Regions from separate parts of the Pseudomonas sp. GD03875 genome, predicted to be linked through region 2. Evidence: predicted binding sites of a transcription regulator. Region 2 holds the regulator's gene; each other region holds the start of a gene.
The links. The regulator sigma-54, encoded in region 2, starts transcription at its own class of promoters, with help from an activator protein. The targets are predictions, from matches to a motif close to ANTGGCATNNANNTTGCTNT.
Positions count from the first base shown of each region.

Region 1: glnA (glutamate--ammonia ligase) is a predicted target of sigma-54. The motif match lies at 2,764-2,783, and genes of this name have one in related genera.
Region 3: N5D30_RS05500 (circularly permuted type 2 ATP-grasp protein) is a predicted target of sigma-54. The motif match lies at 1,971-1,990, and genes of this name have one in related genera.
Region 4: flgB (flagellar basal body rod protein FlgB) is a predicted target of sigma-54. The motif match lies at 1,945-1,964, and genes of this name have one in related genera.

Region 1 is NZ_JAOCCV010000018.1:71,615-75,939, reverse strand. It holds gene N5D30_RS16530 (DUF4124 domain-containing protein) at 1-284, opposite strand, end outside; gene N5D30_RS16525 (hypothetical protein) at 584-991, opposite strand; gene glnA (glutamate--ammonia ligase) at 1,264-2,667, opposite strand; gene thiI (tRNA uracil 4-sulfurtransferase ThiI) at 3,000-4,325, shown strand, end outside.
Region 2 is NZ_JAOCCV010000034.1:20,553-24,877, reverse strand. It holds gene rapZ (RNase adapter RapZ) at 1-376, opposite strand, end outside; gene ptsN (PTS IIA-like nitrogen regulatory protein PtsN) at 390-854, opposite strand; gene raiA (ribosome-associated translation inhibitor RaiA) at 868-1,176, opposite strand; gene N5D30_RS22065 (RNA polymerase factor sigma-54) at 1,333-2,835, opposite strand; gene lptB (LPS export ABC transporter ATP-binding protein) at 2,978-3,703, opposite strand; gene lptA (lipopolysaccharide transport periplasmic protein LptA) at 3,703-4,248, opposite strand; gene lptC (LPS export ABC transporter periplasmic protein LptC) at 4,235-4,325, opposite strand, start outside.
Region 3 is NZ_JAOCCV010000005.1:7,698-12,022, reverse strand. It holds gene acnB (bifunctional aconitate hydratase 2/2-methylisocitrate dehydratase) at 1-919, opposite strand, end outside; gene N5D30_RS05505 (DUF1289 domain-containing protein) at 1,368-1,844, shown strand; gene N5D30_RS05500 (circularly permuted type 2 ATP-grasp protein) at 2,024-3,433, shown strand; gene N5D30_RS05495 (alpha-E domain-containing protein) at 3,436-4,325, shown strand, end outside.
Region 4 is NZ_JAOCCV010000002.1:204,194-208,518, forward strand. It holds gene N5D30_RS02440 (TetR/AcrR family transcriptional regulator) at 1-8, opposite strand, end outside; gene N5D30_RS02445 (bifunctional 3-(3-hydroxy-phenyl)propionate/3-hydroxycinnamic acid hydroxylase) at 73-1,668, opposite strand; gene flgB (flagellar basal body rod protein FlgB) at 2,004-2,411, shown strand; gene flgC (flagellar basal body rod protein FlgC) at 2,426-2,869, shown strand; gene flgD (flagellar hook assembly protein FlgD) at 2,894-3,565, shown strand; gene flgE (flagellar hook protein FlgE) at 3,612-4,325, shown strand, end outside.

The sequences.
Region 1 (4,325 bases), on a different contig from region 2:
TTGTTGGCCCGCAGGGCTTCCTCGGTGGGCACGCCGGTCACTTCGAGGCGGCTGTAGGCCTGCTGGTTCTGCTGGGATTCCTCGGGCTTCATCGGCGGCTCGCTGGCCACCGGCTTCTGCGATTCCACGGTGTTGGTCGGCGGCAGGTCGACGGATTCCGCGCTCTGGCCTTCCGGCGGCTGGTTGGTGAAGACGGTGTTGCCGTTGGAGTCGGTGTACTTGTAGATCTGCGCCGCGGCGGGCAGGGCCAGGGTGCAGAGCAGGCAGGCGGTGAGCAGGCGCATGTGCGATATCCCTGTGGAAGAGGCTCCAGGAGCTTTCTACGATTTCTCGATTGTCGGCTGTGCCGCGTGCAACGCATTGTCGCTCGGGCTCGGGCCGCTCATTCATGTGCTTCGCGAATCCGTCCATCCCAGATCGATAGCGGCTCTGGCTCGAAAGCTCGCGAACAGGCCCTAAGCGTTGCATTGCCGCCTCGTGCTGGCAAGCGCAGCGGCGCTTAACGGGAGCTGCGTCGCACGGCGTGGCAACTATCTGCGCCTGGCGCGTCCGTGTCCGGTCCGGTCGTGCGTGGCCCGTGCGGCTAGTCGGACAGGGCCGCTCGACAGAGGCGCCGCATGTCGCGGTCGTCGATGCCCTCGCACTCCGAAGACGAATGGTTGACCAGCGCACGACACTGGCGGCGCATGTCGCGGTTGTCGATGTCTTCGCATTCGTAGGCATTGCCGCTGCTGACGGCGTTGCAGTGACGGCGGGCGTCGCGGTCGTGGATATCGTCGCAGGTGGTCCGCGGTGTTTCCTCCAGCAGTGCGCGGCAATAGCGCCGGGTATCGCGGTCGTCGATATCGCGGCAATCCCGGCTGTTGCCGCTCTTCACGGCCTCGCAGATGCGCCGCAGGTCGCGGTCGTGAACGTCGTTGCAATTGGTGTTGCCGGCCTGGGCGGGCAGCACCGGGAGGGCGGCGAGCAGGAGCCAGAGGAGATGGCGCATGGGCTGTCCTTGGTGGCTGGTGTTGCCGGTGAGTCTAGCCGATCGGCGCGATAGCGGGCGCTCTCGAGCGGCGCCTCTTCCCGTGACGGGTTGGTGGCGCACTCCTGCTTTCGTGGGGCGCCTGGGCGGCATTCCAATTGGCCGCGACATTCGCGGATAAATCCGCTCCCACAAGGGGTGCAACAACCGACGATCAACGATGACACAGCCATAAAAAAGGCCTCCCGAAGGAGGCCTCTTTCAAGCGGACCGCGGAGGCGGCCGGCGCTGGATCAGACGCTGTAGTACAGGTCGTATTCCAGCGGATGCACGAAGGTGCGCACCTTGATTTCCTCTTCCGATTTCAGCTCGATGTAGGCATCGATGAAGTCGTCGGAGAACACGCCGCCCTTGGTCAGGAACGCGCGGCCCTTGTCCAGCTCTTCCAGGGCCTCTTTCAGGCTGCCGCAGACCTGCGGGATCTCTTTCGCCTCTTCCGGCGGCAGGTCGTACAGGTTCTTGTCGGCGGCATCGCCTGGGTGGATCTTGTTCTGGATGCCGTCCAGGCCGGCCATCAGCAGGGCGGCGAAGGCCAGGTAGGGGTTGGCGGCCGGGTCCGGGAAGCGCGCCTCGATGCGGCGGGCTTTCGGGCTGTTGACGTACGGGATGCGGATCGAGGCGGAACGGTTGCGGGCCGAGTAGGCCAGCATGACCGGGGCTTCGAAGCCCGGGACCAGACGCTTGTAGGAGTTGGTCGACGGGTTGGTGAAGCCGTTCAGCGCCTTGCCGTGCTTGATGATGCCGCCGATGAAGTACAGGGCGGTATCGGACAGGCCGGCATAGCCTTCGCCGGCGAAGGTGTTCTTGCCATCCTTGGAGATGGACATGTGCACGTGCATGCCCGAGCCGTTGTCGCCGTACAGCGGCTTCGGCATGAAGGTCACGGTCTTGCCGTAGGCGTCGGCGACGTTGTGCACGCAGTACTTCAGGGTCTGCACTTCGTCGGCCTTGGCGACCAGGGTGTTGAACTTCACACCGATCTCGTTCTGGCCGGCGGTAGCCACTTCGTGGTGGTGGACTTCCACGACCAGGCCCATTTCTTCCAGGGCGTTGCACATGGCGGTGCGGATTTCGTGGTCGTGGTCGACCGGCGGAACCGGGAAGTAGCCGCCTTTCACGCCCGGACGGTGGCCCTTGTTACCGGACTCGATGTCGGCGTCGGTGTTCCAGGAAGCCTGCTCGGAGAAGATCTTGAACATGGAGCCGGAGATGTCGGACTTGAACTTCACTTCGTCGAAGATGAAGAACTCCGGCTCCGGGCCGACGAACACGGTGTCGCCGATGCCGGTGGACTTCAGGTATTCCTCGGCGCGGCGGGCGATGGCGCGCGGGTCGCGATCGTAGCCCTGCATGGTGCTCGGCTCGATGATGTCGCAGACCAGGATCAGGGTCGGCTCTTCGGTGAACGGGTCCAGCACGGCGGTGCTGTCGTCTGGCAGCAGGATCATGTCGGAGGCTTCGATGCCTTTCCAGCCGGCGATGGAGGAGCCGTCGAACATCTTGCCGAATTCGAAGAAATCGTCGTCGGCGTCGCGTGCCGGCATGGTCACGTGCTGTTGCTTGCCTTTGGTGTCGGTGAAGCGCAGATCAATCCACTTCACGTCGTGTTCTTTAATCAGTTGAAGCGACTTCGACATGGTGTCCTCCAGGTGGATGGGGGTCGGCTGTGCCGGCCTCCCGGAATCGGGGCAAAGCCGGGCGGGATGGTCCGCCAGGCCAGGCTGCCTCACAAGGGAGCAAATTGCATGCCAGTGCCCCGGAATGGGCTGGAGGCCTGAAAGTCAGGGGATGCGCGGCCTGTGGCGATTTTTTGAGCGGTTTTATGCACCGAATGGGTGCCACTAAAATGCTTTGTGCCTCTTTTTGGTGCTGTTTGGCGGCGAATATTGTTTTTGGTCAAAGCTTGAGCAATTTCCGCTATAATCCGCGCCCCTGTTTTTAGGCCCGCCTTCCTGCGCTCGTTTTCCCCATGAAACTCATCGTCAAACCCTTCGCGGAAATCACCATCAAGAGCCGGCCGGTGCGCAAGCAGTTCATCCGCCAGCTGGCGAAGAACATCCGCACGGTGCTGCGCGACCTGGACCCGGCGCTGGACGTGCGAGGGGAGTGGGACAACCTGGACCTGGTCAGCCAGGTGAGCGAGCGCAAGACCCAGCTGGAGATGTTCGAGCGCCTGCGCAGCATGCCGGGCATCGCCCACTTCCTCGAAGTGCACGAATATCCCTACGTGGACTTCGACGACACCTTCGAGAAGTGCCGGGCCCATTTTGGTGCCCAGCTGGCCGGCAAGGTCTTCGCCGTGCGCTGCAAGCGCGCCGGCAACACCCATGACTTCACCTCGATGGAACTCGCCACTCATGTCGGCAGCCGCCTGCGCCGCGAGTGCGGAGCCGCCGGCATCGACCTGAAGAAGCCTGAGGTCGAGGCGCGCTTCGAGGTGCGCTACGACCGCCTGCTGATCGTCCACGCCCAGCACGAGGGCCTCGGCGGCTACCCGCTGGGCTCCATCGAGCAGACCCTGGTGCTGATGAGCGGTGGCTTCGACTCCACCGTCGCTGCTTATCAGATGATGCGTCGCGGCCTGCTCACCCACTTCTGCTTCTTCAACCTCGGTGGCCGTGCCCATGAACTGGGTGTGATGGAAGTGGCCCACCACCTGTGGCAGAAGTTCGGCAGCTCGCACCGCGTGCTGTTCATCAGCGTGCCGTTCGAGGAAGTGGTCGGCGAAATCCTCGGCAAGGTCGACAACAGCCAGATGGGCGTGGTGCTCAAGCGCATGATGCTGCGCGCCGCCAGCTGCATCGCCGCCGAGCTGAACATCGATGCGCTGGTGACCGGCGAGGCGATCAGCCAGGTCTCCAGCCAGACCCTGCCGAACCTCTCGGTGATCGACTCGGTCACCGACACCCTGGTGCTGCGTCCGCTGATCGCCGCGCACAAGCAGGACATCATCGACACCGCCACCGCCATCGGCACCGCCGAGTACGCCAAGAACATGCCCGAGTACTGCGGCGTGATCTCGGTCAACCCGACCACCCGTGCCAAGCCCGGCCGCATCGAGCACGAAGAAACCCATTTCGACATGGCCATCCTCGAGCGCGCCCTGGAGCGCGCGAAGCGCGTGACCGTGGACAAGGTGATCGACGAACTGGGCCAGGACCTGCAGGTCGAGGAAGTGGCCGAGGCCCTGGCCGGGCAGATCGTCATCGACATCCGCCACCCGGACGCCGCCGAGGACGAGCCGCTTGTGCTTGCCGGTATCGAAGTGCAGGCCCTGCCGTTCTACGCGCTGAAC
Region 2 (4,325 bases):
GGGTTTCGTCGCGGATGGCTTCGGCCAGGGCGCGCTTCTCGTTGGTCAGCGGGTGGCGCCGGCGGGTCTCGGAGAAGCGCTTGAGCAGGGTTTCCTCGTCGGCGTCGAGATACAGCACGTCACACTGGATATGACGGCCACGTACCTCGTCGAGCAGCTCCGGGAAGCGCTTGAGCTGGCTGGGCAGGTTGCGCGCATCGACCGACACGGCAACCTGCGGGTGCAGCAGCTCGGTCTGCAGCAGGGAACGTTCCGCCAGGTCAGGCAGGAGCCCGGCAGGCAGGTTGTCGATGCAGTAGAAACCGTTGTCTTCCAGTACGTCGAGGGCGGTGCTCTTGCCCGAGCCGGAACGCCCGCTGACGATGATCAGACGCATGCCGCCCCCCTGTTCAAAGGCCGTTCTGTACGTCGACCACGACCTGGTACAGATCCTCGTTGCTCTGCGCCTGGCGCAGGCGCTCGCGCACCTCGGCACGGTCCAGCATGCTGGCGATCTGGCGCAGCAGTTCGAGGTGCTCGTCGGTCGCCGCCTCCGGCACCAGCAGGACGAACAGCAGGTCCACCGGCGCGCCGTCGATGGCGTCGAAGTCCACGGCCGCTTCCAGGTGCAGCACGGCGCTGATCGGCGCATTGCAGCCGGCCAGGCGGCAGTGGGGAATGGCGATGCCGTTGCCGAAGCCGGTGGAGCCGAGCTTCTCGCGGGCGATCAGGTTTTCGAAGATGTCCTGGGCATCCAGATCGGGCAGATCACGGGCGACCAGATTGGCAATCTGTTCGAGTACACGCTTCTTGCTGCCTCCCGGCACGTTCACGGGGGAACGTGCGGGAGTCAGGATGGTTTCGAGTCGGATCATGGAGGGGGAGGTATCAGCGTGCGGTGGCGCCCTGCAGGCGGCCCAGCTGCTTTTCCTTGTGCTTGATCAGTTGGCGGTCGAGTTTGTCGGTCAGCAGGTCGATGGCGGCGTACATGTCTTCGTGCTCGGCGTTGGCGACCACCTCACCGCCGGCAATGTGCAGGGTCGCTTCGATCTTCTGCTTCAGCTTCTCGACCTCCATGATGACCTGCACATTGGTGATCTTGTCGAAATGGCGCTCCAGCCGGCCCAACTTCTCGCCGACATAGTCACGCAGGGCGTCTGTCACATCCAGTTGATGTCCACTGATGTTGACTTGCATAACGCATCTCCTTGTTGCCTTGTGTAAGAGACAGGCTATCGGGCCTGCCGCCGTAACACGCTGGCTGGGAGGGTGCTGCACTGCTGGCCGTGGTTTCCCCGTGGCAGGGTATCCGGCGCTCGATACGGTGTGCAGAAACCTTCCGCTCAGGGCCGCTTACATCAGTCGCTTGCGTTCGCTGGACGGCGCTATGCCGAGGGACTCACGGTACTTGGCGACGGTGCGGCGGGCTACCTGAATGCCCTGTGCCTCCAGTAAACCAGCGATCTTGCTGTCACTCAACGGCTTTTTCGCGTTTTCCGCGGCCACCAGTTTCTTGATGATGGCGCGGATCGCGGTGGACGAGCATTCGCCGCCCTCGGAGGTGCTGACATGGCTGGAGAAGAAGTACTTCAGCTCGTAGATGCCGCGCGGGGTGTGCATGAATTTCTGCGTGGTGACCCGCGAGATGGTCGACTCGTGCATGCCCACCGCCTCGGCGATGTCATGCAGCACCAGGGGCTTCATGGCCTCGTCGCCGTATTCGAGGAAGCCGCGCTGGTGCTCGACGATCTGCGTCGCCACCTTCATCAGCGTCTCGTTGCGGCTCTGCAGGCTCTTGATGAACCAGCGCGCCTCCTGCAGCTGGTTGCGCATGAAGGTGTTGTCCGCGCTGGAGTCGGCGCGGCGGACGAAGCCGGCGTACTGCGGGTTGACCCGCAGGCGCGGCACGGCTTCCTGGTTCAGTTCGACCAGCCAGCGTTCGTTGTGCTTGCGCACGATCACGTCCGGCACCACGTATTCCGGCTCGCCGGCCTCGATCTGCGATCCGGGGCGCGGGTTGAGGCTCTGGATCAGTTCGATCACCTGGCGCAGCTCGTCTTCCTTGAGCTTCAGGCGGCGCATCAGCTGGCTGTAGTCGCGGCTGCCGAGCACATCGAGGTGCTCGCCGGCCAGGCGCTGGGCCTCGCTCAGCCAGGGTGTGCCGGCCGGCAGCTGGCGCAGTTGCAGCAGCAGGCATTCGCGCAGGTCGCGGGCGCCGATGCCGGCCGGCTCGAAATGCTGGATGCGATGCAGGACGGCTTCGACCTCGTCGGCCTCGATCTCCAGTTCGGGATCGAAGGACTCGACGATCTCGTCGATGGACTCTTCCAGGTAACCCTGGTTGTTGATGCAGTCGATGATGGTGACGCCGATCAGCTTGTCGGTATCGGACATCGGCACCAGGTTGAGCTGCCACAGCAGATGGCTCTGCAGGCTCTCGCCGGCCGACGTGCGCGTGGTGAAGTCCCACTCGTCGTCATCGTTGCTCGGCAGGCTGCTGGCGCTGGTCTGGTAGACGTCTTCCCAGGCGGTGTCGACGGGCAGCTCGCTGGGGATGCGGTCATGCCACTCACCGTCCTCGGCGCTCTCGCTGTTGTTCACCGCGACGGTGCTGTCCTGGAAGCTGGAGCTGTCCTGTTGGGCCGGGCCTGCCTGTTCGGCGGCGTCGGCCATGGGATCGGAGTTATCGAAGTCTTCGCCGTCTTCCTGGCGCTCCAGCATGGGGTTGGATTCCAGCGCTTCCTGGATTTCCTGCTGCAGGTCCAGGGTGGAAAGCTGGAGGAGGCGGATGGCCTGTTGCAGCTGCGGGGTCATCGTCAGCTGCTGGCCCATCTTGAGGACTAGCGACGGTTTCATGGTGTGGGGCTGGGTACCTTGTTCACTTGCCGGCGCGGGGCGCCATCCAACTGCGAGGCGGCGGGCCGCCCCAGGAAGCAAATTATATGCCTGACCTTGAATGATTCCAGCCGTTTGCGCAAGTCCCGCACGCGGGAGGGGCTCAGAGGCGGAATTCGTGGCCCAGGTAGACTTCCTTGACCAGTTGATTGGCGAGGATGGTCTCGGCGTCGCCTTCGGCGATCAACTGGCCGTCGTTGACAATGTAGGCGGTCTCGCAGATGTCCAGGGTCTCGCGCACGTTGTGATCGGTGATCAGTACGCCGATGCCCTTGGCCTTCAGGTGATGGATGATCTGCTTGATGTCACCCACCGAGATCGGGTCCACGCCGGCGAAGGGTTCGTCGAGCAGGATGAACTTCGGCTCGGTGGCCAGGGCGCGGGCGATCTCCACGCGGCGACGCTCGCCGCCGGACAGGCTCATGCCGAGGCTGTCGCGGATGTGGTTGATGTGGAACTCCTGCAGCAGGGCTTCCAGGGCGCTCTGGCGGCCGGCGCGGTCGAGATCCTTGCGGGTCTCGAGGATCGCCATGATGTTGTCGGCCACGCTCAGCTTGCGGAAGATCGAGGCTTCCTGCGGCAGGTAGCCGATGCCGGAGCGCGCGCGGCCGTGCATGGGCTGGTGGCTGATGTCGTCGCTGTCGATCAGCACGCGGCCCTGATCGGCCTGGACCAGGCCGACGATCATGTAGAAGCAGGTGGTCTTGCCGGCGCCGTTGGGGCCGAGCAGGCCGACGATTTGCCCGCTGTCGATGGACAGGCTGACGTCGCGGACCACCTGGCGGCCCTTGTAGCTCTTGGCCAGGTGCTGGGCTTTGAGGGTCGCCATTACTGCGCCTGCTCCGGCTGGCCGTTCTTCTTGCGCGGCTGCAGGATCATGTCGATGCGCGGGCGCGGCACCGATACGCTGCTGCCCGTGGCGCGGCCGGCGTTGACGATCTGGCGCTGGGTGTCGTAGACGATCTTCTCGCCTTCGAAGGTGTTGCCCTGCTGGATCACCTTGGCCTGGTCGATCAGCACGATGCGCTCGTTGCTCGCGAAGTACTGGATGGTCTTGCCGTAGGCCTTGACGATGTCCTTGTCCACGGACGGCTTCTGCTCGTAGTAGGCCGGGTGGCCCACCGAGGTGAAGACTTCGATCTCGCCGTTGGCGTCCTGGGTGATGGTCACGGTGTCGCCGGTGATCTTCAGGGTGCCCTGGGTGATCACCACGCCGCCGCGGTAGACGGCCACACCTTGCTTGTCATCCAGTTCCGCGCTGTCCGCCTGGACCCGGATCGGCTGATCGCGGTCGCTGGGCAGGGCCCAGGCGGCAGCGCTTCCCAGCGCGGCGCCCAGGCTGAGCAATAGGGGGAAGGTTTTAACGAACCTCATGCTGGCCTCTTACGTTGGACAGCAAGTCGATCTTGCCGTCGTTCATGTACGCTTTCATTCCCTGTGCCGTGGTCACC
Region 3 (4,325 bases), on a different contig from region 2:
TGGCGTCGCCCATGGCCAGGTTGGTGCAGTCGAATTCGATCGGCAGGGCGCCGGCGTCTTCCATGGTGTTGTAGAAGATCGGGGCGATCTTGGTGCCGAAGCAGAAACCACCGGCGCGCTTGTTCGGCACGTAGGGGATGTCATCGCCGAAGAACCACAGTACCGAGTTGGTGGCGGACTTGCGGGAGGAACCGGTACCGACCACGTCACCGACGTAGGCGACCGGGAAGCCCTTGGCCTTCAGCGCTTCCATCTGCTTGATCGGGCCGACGGAGCCCGGCTGGTCCGGGTTGATGCCGTCACGGGCCATCTTCAGCATGGCCAGGGCGTGCAGCGGGATGTCCGGGCGGGACCAGGCGTCCGGCGCCGGCGACAGGTCGTCGGTGTTGGTTTCGCCGGTGACCTTGAACACGGTCAGGGTGACTTTTTCCGGAACGGCGGGGCGGTTGACGAACCACTCGCCATCTGCCCAGGACTGCATCACGGCCTTGGCGTTGGCGTTGCCGGCCTTGGCGCGCTCGGCCACGTCGTGGAAGGCGTCGAACATCAGCAGGGTGTGCTTCAGCTGCTCGGCGGCGACTTCGGCCAGCTCGGCGCTGTCCAGCAGTTCGACCAGGGTGGCGATGTTGTAGCCGCCCTGCATGGTGCCCAGCAGTTCGACGGCGCGTTGCTTGCTGATCAGCGGGGAGCTGGCTTCGCCCTTGGCCACGGCGGACAGGAAGCCGGCCTTGACGTAGGCGGCTTCGTCCACGCCCGGCGGAACACGGTTGGTGATCAGATCAACGAGGAAGGCTTCTTCGCCGGCCGGCGGGTTCTTCAGCAGCTCGACCAGGCCTGCGGTTTGCTCGGCGTTCAGCGGCTGGGGAACGATCCCTTGGGCGGCACGCTCTTCTACGTGTTTGCGATAGGCTTCAAGCACAGTTATTACCCTCATCAGTGGTCGCGGCGGCCCGCAACGCTTATCCAGAAAACCGCCACGCATCGCGCCGCTGCGCTTTTTGGGCGCACTGGCCGGTGAGTCGACGGCTTCAACAAGAAGCTGTTTTCAAAGTTTTACGCCGCAGGACGCGAGAGGGGATGAGGGCGGCGCAGGTTTCGGCGAACCTGCGCCAGACGCGTTCCTGGCGGATCGACTGTGCTCGTGACGCTTTGAAAACAGCTTCCGACGGACATCGGTGCCTAAAAAGGCGGTGCAATTCTACTGGAACGGGCGGCCAAAGTTAAGCGAAACGCCGATCCAATCGGGGTTTTAGACTACCTGTCATCGTCTGGCTGGCAAGTCGACGAAGGTCTGGTCGGTCATGATGACCCTGCCGGGGGTAGCCGCTATCATGGGGCGCCTGTTTCACAGCGCCGTCCTGCCCCGCATGTCCAACCAACGAATCAAGACGCCCTGCGTCGGCCTCTGCTCCACCGTCTACGGCGACCTGGTGTGCCGCGGCTGCAAGCGCTTCCATCACGAGGTGGTGAACTGGAACGCCTACAACGACGACGAGAAGCGCGCCGTGTGGAAGCGCCTCGAGGTGCTGCTGGTGCAGGTGATGCAGGGCAAGGTGGAGATCTTCGACCCGTCGCTGCTGCGCGCGCAGCTGGAGCAGCGCCAGGTGCGCTTCGTGCCCGAGCAGTCCGAATACTGCTGGGCCTACCAGTTGATCGCCCGCGCCTCGCGCCTGATCAGCCGGCTGGAGGCCTACGGCCTGGTGCTGCTGCCCGAGTTCCGCGACTGGGAGCTGCCGGCCCTGCGCGAGGCCATCGACCGCGAATTCTTCCTGCTCTCCGAGGCGCACTACGAGTGCTACATCGCGCCGCGCTTCCTGCGCGAAGGCATGGAAGTGCGCGTCTGAGCGAAGGCTTCGCCGCGCTGCCATGCCATGGGGCGGCCTGCCGCGCCTGGGGCGCAAAATCGCTCCATTTTGGTGCGCAGCGCTTCGCTTGGATTAGCAACTCGTTGATCTGAAAGCATAATTTTTCATGGCACGGGCCTTGCGATGGCACTCCCTGTCCGGGTGACAAGGAGTACGGCATGGCCCGCACCTTCTACGATGAGATGTACGACGCGAGTGGCACGGTCCGCCCGCACTACCGGGAATTCGCCCGCTGGCTGGCGGACACCCCCGACGAGCTCCTGGCCCAGCGCCGGCGGGAAGCCGACCTGCTGTTCCACCGCGCAGGCATCACCTTCACGCTCTACGGCGACGAGCAGGGCACCGAGCGTCTGATCCCCTTCGACACCATTCCGCGCAGCATCCCCGCCAGCGAATGGCGCATCGTCGAGGCTGGCTGCATCCAGCGGGTCAAGGCGCTGAATATGTTCCTCGCCGACCTCTACCACGAGCAGCGCATCCTCAAGGCCGGCATCGTCCCGGCCGAGCAGGTGCTGGCCAACGAGGGCTACCAGCTGGCCATGCAGGGCCTCGACCTGCACCGCGACCTCTACGCCCACATCGCCGGCGTCGATCTGGTGCGCGACGGCGACGGCAGCTTTTACGTGCTGGAGGACAACCTGCGCACGCCCAGCGGCGTCAGCTACATGCTGGAAGACCGCAAGATGATGATGCGCCTGTTCCCCGAGCTGTTCTCGATGCAGCGGGTGGCGCCCATCGACCACTACCCGAGTCTGCTGCTGGACACCCTGAAAAGCTCCAGCCCGATCGACAACCCCAGCGTGGTGGTGCTCACCCCGGGGCGCTTCAACAGCGCCTACTTCGAGCACGCCTTCCTCGCCCGCGAGATGGGTGTGGAGCTGGTGGAGGGCGCCGACCTGTTCGTCCGCGACGACAAGGTGTTCATGCGCACCACCGCCGGCCCGCAGCCGGTGGACGTGATCTACCGGCGCCTGGACGACGCCTTCCTCGACCCGCTGGCCTTCAACCCGGACTCCATGCTCGGCGTGCCCGGCCTGCTGGCCGCCTACCGCAGCGGCAACGTGGTGCTGGCCAACGCGGTCGGCACCGGGGTGGCGGACGACAAGTCGATCTATCCCTACGTCGGCGAAATGATCCGCTTCTACCTGGACGAGGAGCCGATCCTCAAGAACGTGCCCACCTGGCAGTGCCGCAAGCCCGAGGAACTGTCCCACGTGCTGGCCAACCTCTCCGAACTGGTGGTCAAGGAAACCCAGGGCTCCGGCGGCTACGGCATGCTGGTCGGCCCGGCCGCCACCCAGGCCGAGATCGAGGCCTTCCGCGAACGCCTCAAGGCCCGGCCCGAGGCCTACATCGCCCAGCCGACGCTGTGCCTGTCGACCTGCCCGACCTTCGTCGAGAGCGGCGTCGCCCCGCGCCACATCGACCTGCGCCCGTTCGTCCTGTCAGGCCGCGAGACCCGCCTGGTGCCCGGCGGCCTGACCCGCGTGGCCCTGCGCGAGGGCTCGCTGGTGGTCAACTCGTCCCAGGGCGGCGGCACCAAGGACACCTGGGTGGTGGAGGACTGACCATGCTGAGCAGAACCGCCTCCGACCTCTACTGGATGTCGCGCTACCTGGAGCGCGCCGAGAACCTCGCGCGCATGCTCGACGTCAGCTACTCGCTGTCGCTGATGCCCCAGGACGGCCGTGGCGACGGCCTCGACGAACTGGCCCTGCCGCTGCTGATCACCGGCACCCTGGACGACTACCTGGAGCGCCACGGCCAGCTGCACGCCGAGCGCATGCTGCACTTCTTCGCCCTCGACGCGGACAACCCGGCGAGTATCTACTGCTGCCTGCAGGGCGCGCGCAGCAACGCCCACGCCGTGCGCGGGCGGATCACCGCTGACATGTGGGAGAACATCAACGCCACCTGGCTGGAGATGCGCGGCATCGCCGCCGAGGGCCTGGGCCGCTACGGCATCAGCCGCTTCTGCGAGTGGGTCAAGGAGCGTTCCCACCTGTTCCGCGGCGCCACCTTCGGCACCATCATGCGTGGCGAGGCCTACCGCTTCATCCGCCTGGGCACCTTCATCGAGCGCGCCGACAACACCCTGCGCCTGCTCGACGCCCGCTACGAGATGCTCGGCGAGGCCGCCGACGAAGTCAGCGACACCTCGGCCCGCGGCTACTACGAGTGGAGCGCGCTGCTGCGTGCGCTGTCCTCCTTCGAGGCCTTCACCGAGATCTACCGCGGCTCGCCGCGCACTCACAAGATCGCCGAACTGCTGCTGCTGCGCCCCGAAGTGCCGCGTTCCCTGCGCGCCTGCATGGAGGAACTCAACCTGATGCTCGCCGGCCTGCCTGGCGAGAACGGTCGCCCGGCCCAGCGCCTGGCCGCCGAGCTGGACGCGCGCCTGCGCTACACCAGCGTCGGCGAGGTTCTCGACGAGGGCCTGCACACCTGGCTCACCGATTT
Region 4 (4,325 bases), on a different contig from region 2:
TTGCTCATTGGGATACTCGCTGAGGAATCGACCCCGATGATAGTGGAAGCACCGGCATTGGGGCATCTGCGTTCAGTGGCCAAGCAGGGCCAGACTTTCGCGCACCATCTGGTTAGCTCGGGCGTGGGGCCCCTCATGCATGACGATGCGATCCGGGCGGATCACCGCCAGCGAGCGTTCGGAGGTGCAGCCGAGTAGCGTCTGGCCGATGTCCTCGACGAAAGGCGTCGAGGCGCCAGGCTTCTGACCATGCAGGCCTACCTGCAGATATCCACCGCCACAGCGTTCCCATTGCTGTTGGGCGGTTTGATCCAACTGCTCACGCGGATCGATACCGAATCCGACCAAGGTTAGGCGATCTCCCAGGGCATCGTCGCTGAGGCCGATGCTGCCGTTGGCCGCGCGCACCAGTCCCTGCGGGAACAGGCCTCCGCGACGTAGGCGGCGACCCCAGGCGCGTCGTGCAAACAGGCCGCGCTTGAAGTTGTTCTTCGGCTTTATTTCCAGCTCCTCGAATTGCCGCCGCAATGGCGGCACCAGGCGCAACGCGCGCATCAGACCGTGGACCAGCAGCGCCATCGGTGCGTTGCTTGGCATCACCATGCGGCCCATCAGTTTGGCCAGCGCGATCATCTCGCGGGCATGTGGGCGGCGCTCCTGATCGTAGCTGTCGAGAATCCTGGCATCGGCCTGGCCGCTCAGCACCCAGGCCAGCTTCCAGGCCAGATTGGCCGCATCGCGCAGGCCGGCTACCAGGCCCTGACCGACGAAGGGCGGGGTTATGTGCGCGGCATCACCGACCAGAAACACCCGGCCCTTCTGGAAGCTGTCGCAGCAGCGTGCGTGGAAGCGATATACCGCCTTGCGCTCGATCTTCAGTTGGCCGGGCTCGATCCATTTATGCAGTAGTTCGGCGATGCGCTCGTCGCTTTCCATCTGCTCTCGGCTCTCGCCGGCATGCAGCATGAACTCCCAGCGCTCGCGCCCGCCGGGGGCTGGCATGTGCGGAGTAGGGCGGCGGTGATCGCAGAGAAACTCGACATGGTCGATGGCCTGCATCTCGCGCTCGGCGGCGTCGACGATCAGCCAGTCCTCGCTGTAGGTCTGGCCCTCGAAATCCTGTCCGATCAGGCTGCGCACCCGCGAGCTGGCACCATCGGCGCCGATCAGGTAGCGCGCGTGCACCTGCCGCTGGCTGCCGTCCTCGGCTCGCAGGGAAGCAAGGACGCCATCGGCGTCCTGATGCAGGTTTTCCAGCTCGAAACCGCCCAGGCTGATGACGTTGTCGAAGCGCCGCTGCTGCTCGCGCATCGAGCGTTCCAGATCCGGCTGGTAGAAGGTCACCAGCTTGGGGTGGCCATCGAGGCTGCCACTGGTATTGGCGCGGCCGAACTGGCCGACAATGGGGCAGTGCATGCGTACTTCGGGAATGACGATCTTCTCGAAGGCACCTTCGGCCAGACCCGCCAGTTGCAGGATACGCAAGGCTTCGTTGTCGAGGGCGATGGCGCGTGGCATCAGCAGGATGTCGTGGATCTTGTCGATCACCAAGGTTTGTACGCCGTAACGACCGAGCAGGGCGGCCAGTGTGGCGCCGACCGGGCCGTTGCCTATCACCAGCACATCCACTGTTTCGGGTAGGGCAGGGCTTTTCTTGTTGTTGTGCATGTCGTGTCGATCCCTTGTTGTTGTGAAAGTCAGGGCAACATGCAGATTATTTAAAATTGATAAATTCTTCAATATTGAATTTTTTATCAGATAATGTCGGTGTGTAGCGGAAGGGGTGGCCGGCGTCAGGAATAAGCCTCCCGTTTAGTTTTAAGGGGCGGCAATCGGCCTGACGGCTTTGCCGCTTGCCTTGGCAGGAGCGGAAAAGCTTTGCCGCTTGCCGCTCTCGATGATCGAATTTATTTTTTAAGTTATTGAAAAATAACACTTAATATAAATGGCACAGCCTTTGCTAAATGTCTGGCACGACGCCCACACGGCAGAGGTTACCGATCATGAGCATCAGCTTCGCAAACGCACTCGGCATTCACGAAACGGCCCTGGGCTTCCGCGCGCAACGCGCCGAGGTTCTGGCCAACAACATCGCCAATGCCGACACGCCGCATTACAAGGCCCGTGATCTGGACTTCTCCGCCGTGCTCGCGGAGCAGAGCGAGAAGCAGAGCGGCAAGCAGTTCGAGATGAGCCGCACCGACAGCCGCCACATCGCCAGCGAAGGTATCCAGCTGGCCGACCCGGCGCTGCGCTACCGCACGCCGTTCCATCCGTCCATCGACCAGAACAGCGTCGACATGCAGCAGGAGCAGGCCAACTACGCCGAGAACGCGGTGCAGTTCCAGGCCAGCTTCACCCTGCTCAACAGCAAATTCAAAGGTCTTGTCGGCGCCCTGCGCGGCGAATAAGGGAGATCCCAGTCATGTCACTCTCCAGTGTCTTCAACATCGCCGGTACCGGCATGAGCGCCCAGAGCACTCGCCTGAACACCATTTCCAGCAACATCGCCAACGCCGAGACCGTTTCGTCGAGCATCGACCAGACCTACCGCGCGCGCCACCCGGTGTTTGCCACCGTGTTCGAGTCGACCATGGACGGCGACCGCGGCTCGCTGTTCGCCGACCAGGACCAGCCTGGTCGTGGCGTGCAGGTGCTGGGCGTGGTGGAAGACCAGAGCAGCCTGATGCCCCGCTACGAGCCCAACCACCCGGCGGCTGACGAGAAGGGCTACGTGTACTACCCGAACGTCAACGTGGTCGAGGAGATGGCCGACATGATTTCCGCCAGTCGTGCCTTCCAGACCAACGTGGAAATGATGAACACCGCCAAGCAGATGATGCAGCGCGTACTGACCCTGGGCCAGTGATCCGGTTAGCGAGGAGTTGAAGGGATGAGCAGTGTAAGCGGCGCCAGTTCGGTACTGGACCAGTACCAGATCAAGCAGGAAACCAAGCAGAGCAAGGATCTCGGCAAGAATGAATTTCTCGAGCTGCTGGTGGCCCAGTTGAACAACCAGAACCCGCTGGAGCCGCAGGAGAACGGCGAGTTCATCGCCCAGCTCGCGCAGTTCAGCCAGGTCGAGGGTATCGAGAAGCTCAATACCAGCATGGGCTCCCTGTTGTCCGGCTATCAGTCCTCGCAGGCCCTGCAGGCCTCGTCCCTGGTCGGGCGCAAGGTGATCGTGCCGTCCGACAAGGCAGTGGTCGACACCAGCGAGACCTTCAAGGCCAGCCTGGTCCTGCCGGTCAGCAGCAGCAACGTCTACGTCAACGTCTACGACAGCGCCGGCAAGGCGGTGAGCCGCGTCAATCTCGGCCAGCAGGCGGCAGGCAACGTGAGCTTCATGTGGGACGGCAAGGACTCAAACGGCGATCTCATGCCGCCCGGCACCTACAAGTTCGAGGCCCAGGCCACCTACCCCGAAGGCACCAAGGGGCTCTACACCCTGCTGCCGGCCAACGTCGACAGCGTCGTGCTCGGTCAGAACGGCAGCGAAATGAGGCTCAACTTGGCGGGCATCGGCGCGGTGCCGCTGTCCCAGGTCCAGACAATCGGTCAATAACCCCCCAGGCTGTAAGCGCCGGCAGTAACGGCAAAGGAGCACATCCATGGCTTTCAATATCGGTCTTAGCGGTCTGCGGGCAGCCACCAAGGACCTCAACGTCACCGGCAACAACATCGCCAACGCCGGCACCGCGGGCTTCAAGCAGTCCCGCGCCGAGTTCGCCGACGTCTACGCGGCGTCGATGCTCGGTACCGGCAAGAACCCGCAGGGCAGCGGCGTGCTGCTGGGCGACGTCGCCCAGCTGTTCAACCAGGGCAACATCAACTACACCCAGAACGCGCTGGACCTGGCGATCAACGGCAACGGCTTCTTCCAGGTCAGCAACAACGGTGCTCTGAGCTACACCCGCGCGGGCTACTTCGGCACCGACCGCGACGGCTTCATCGTCGACAACTTCGGCTACAACCTGCAGGGCTATACGGTCGACGCCAACGACAACCTGCAGACGGGCGTCATCGGTAACCTGCGCATCCAGACCGCCAGCCAGGAGCCGCGCGCGACTTCGACCATGGCGCAGACCTTCAACCTGAACTCCAACAGCGTGTCGCCAACGACGACGCCGTTCAACCCGGCCGACCCGACCACCTACAACTCGTCGACCTCGACCAATATCTACGACACCCAGGGCAATGCCCACGTACTGACCCAGTACTTCGTCAAGGATGCGCCGCCGGCGCTCAACAGCTGGACCATGCATGTGCTGATCGACGGGCGCAACCCGTCCGCCCCGGAGAGCGTGCTGGTCACCCCCGGGCCG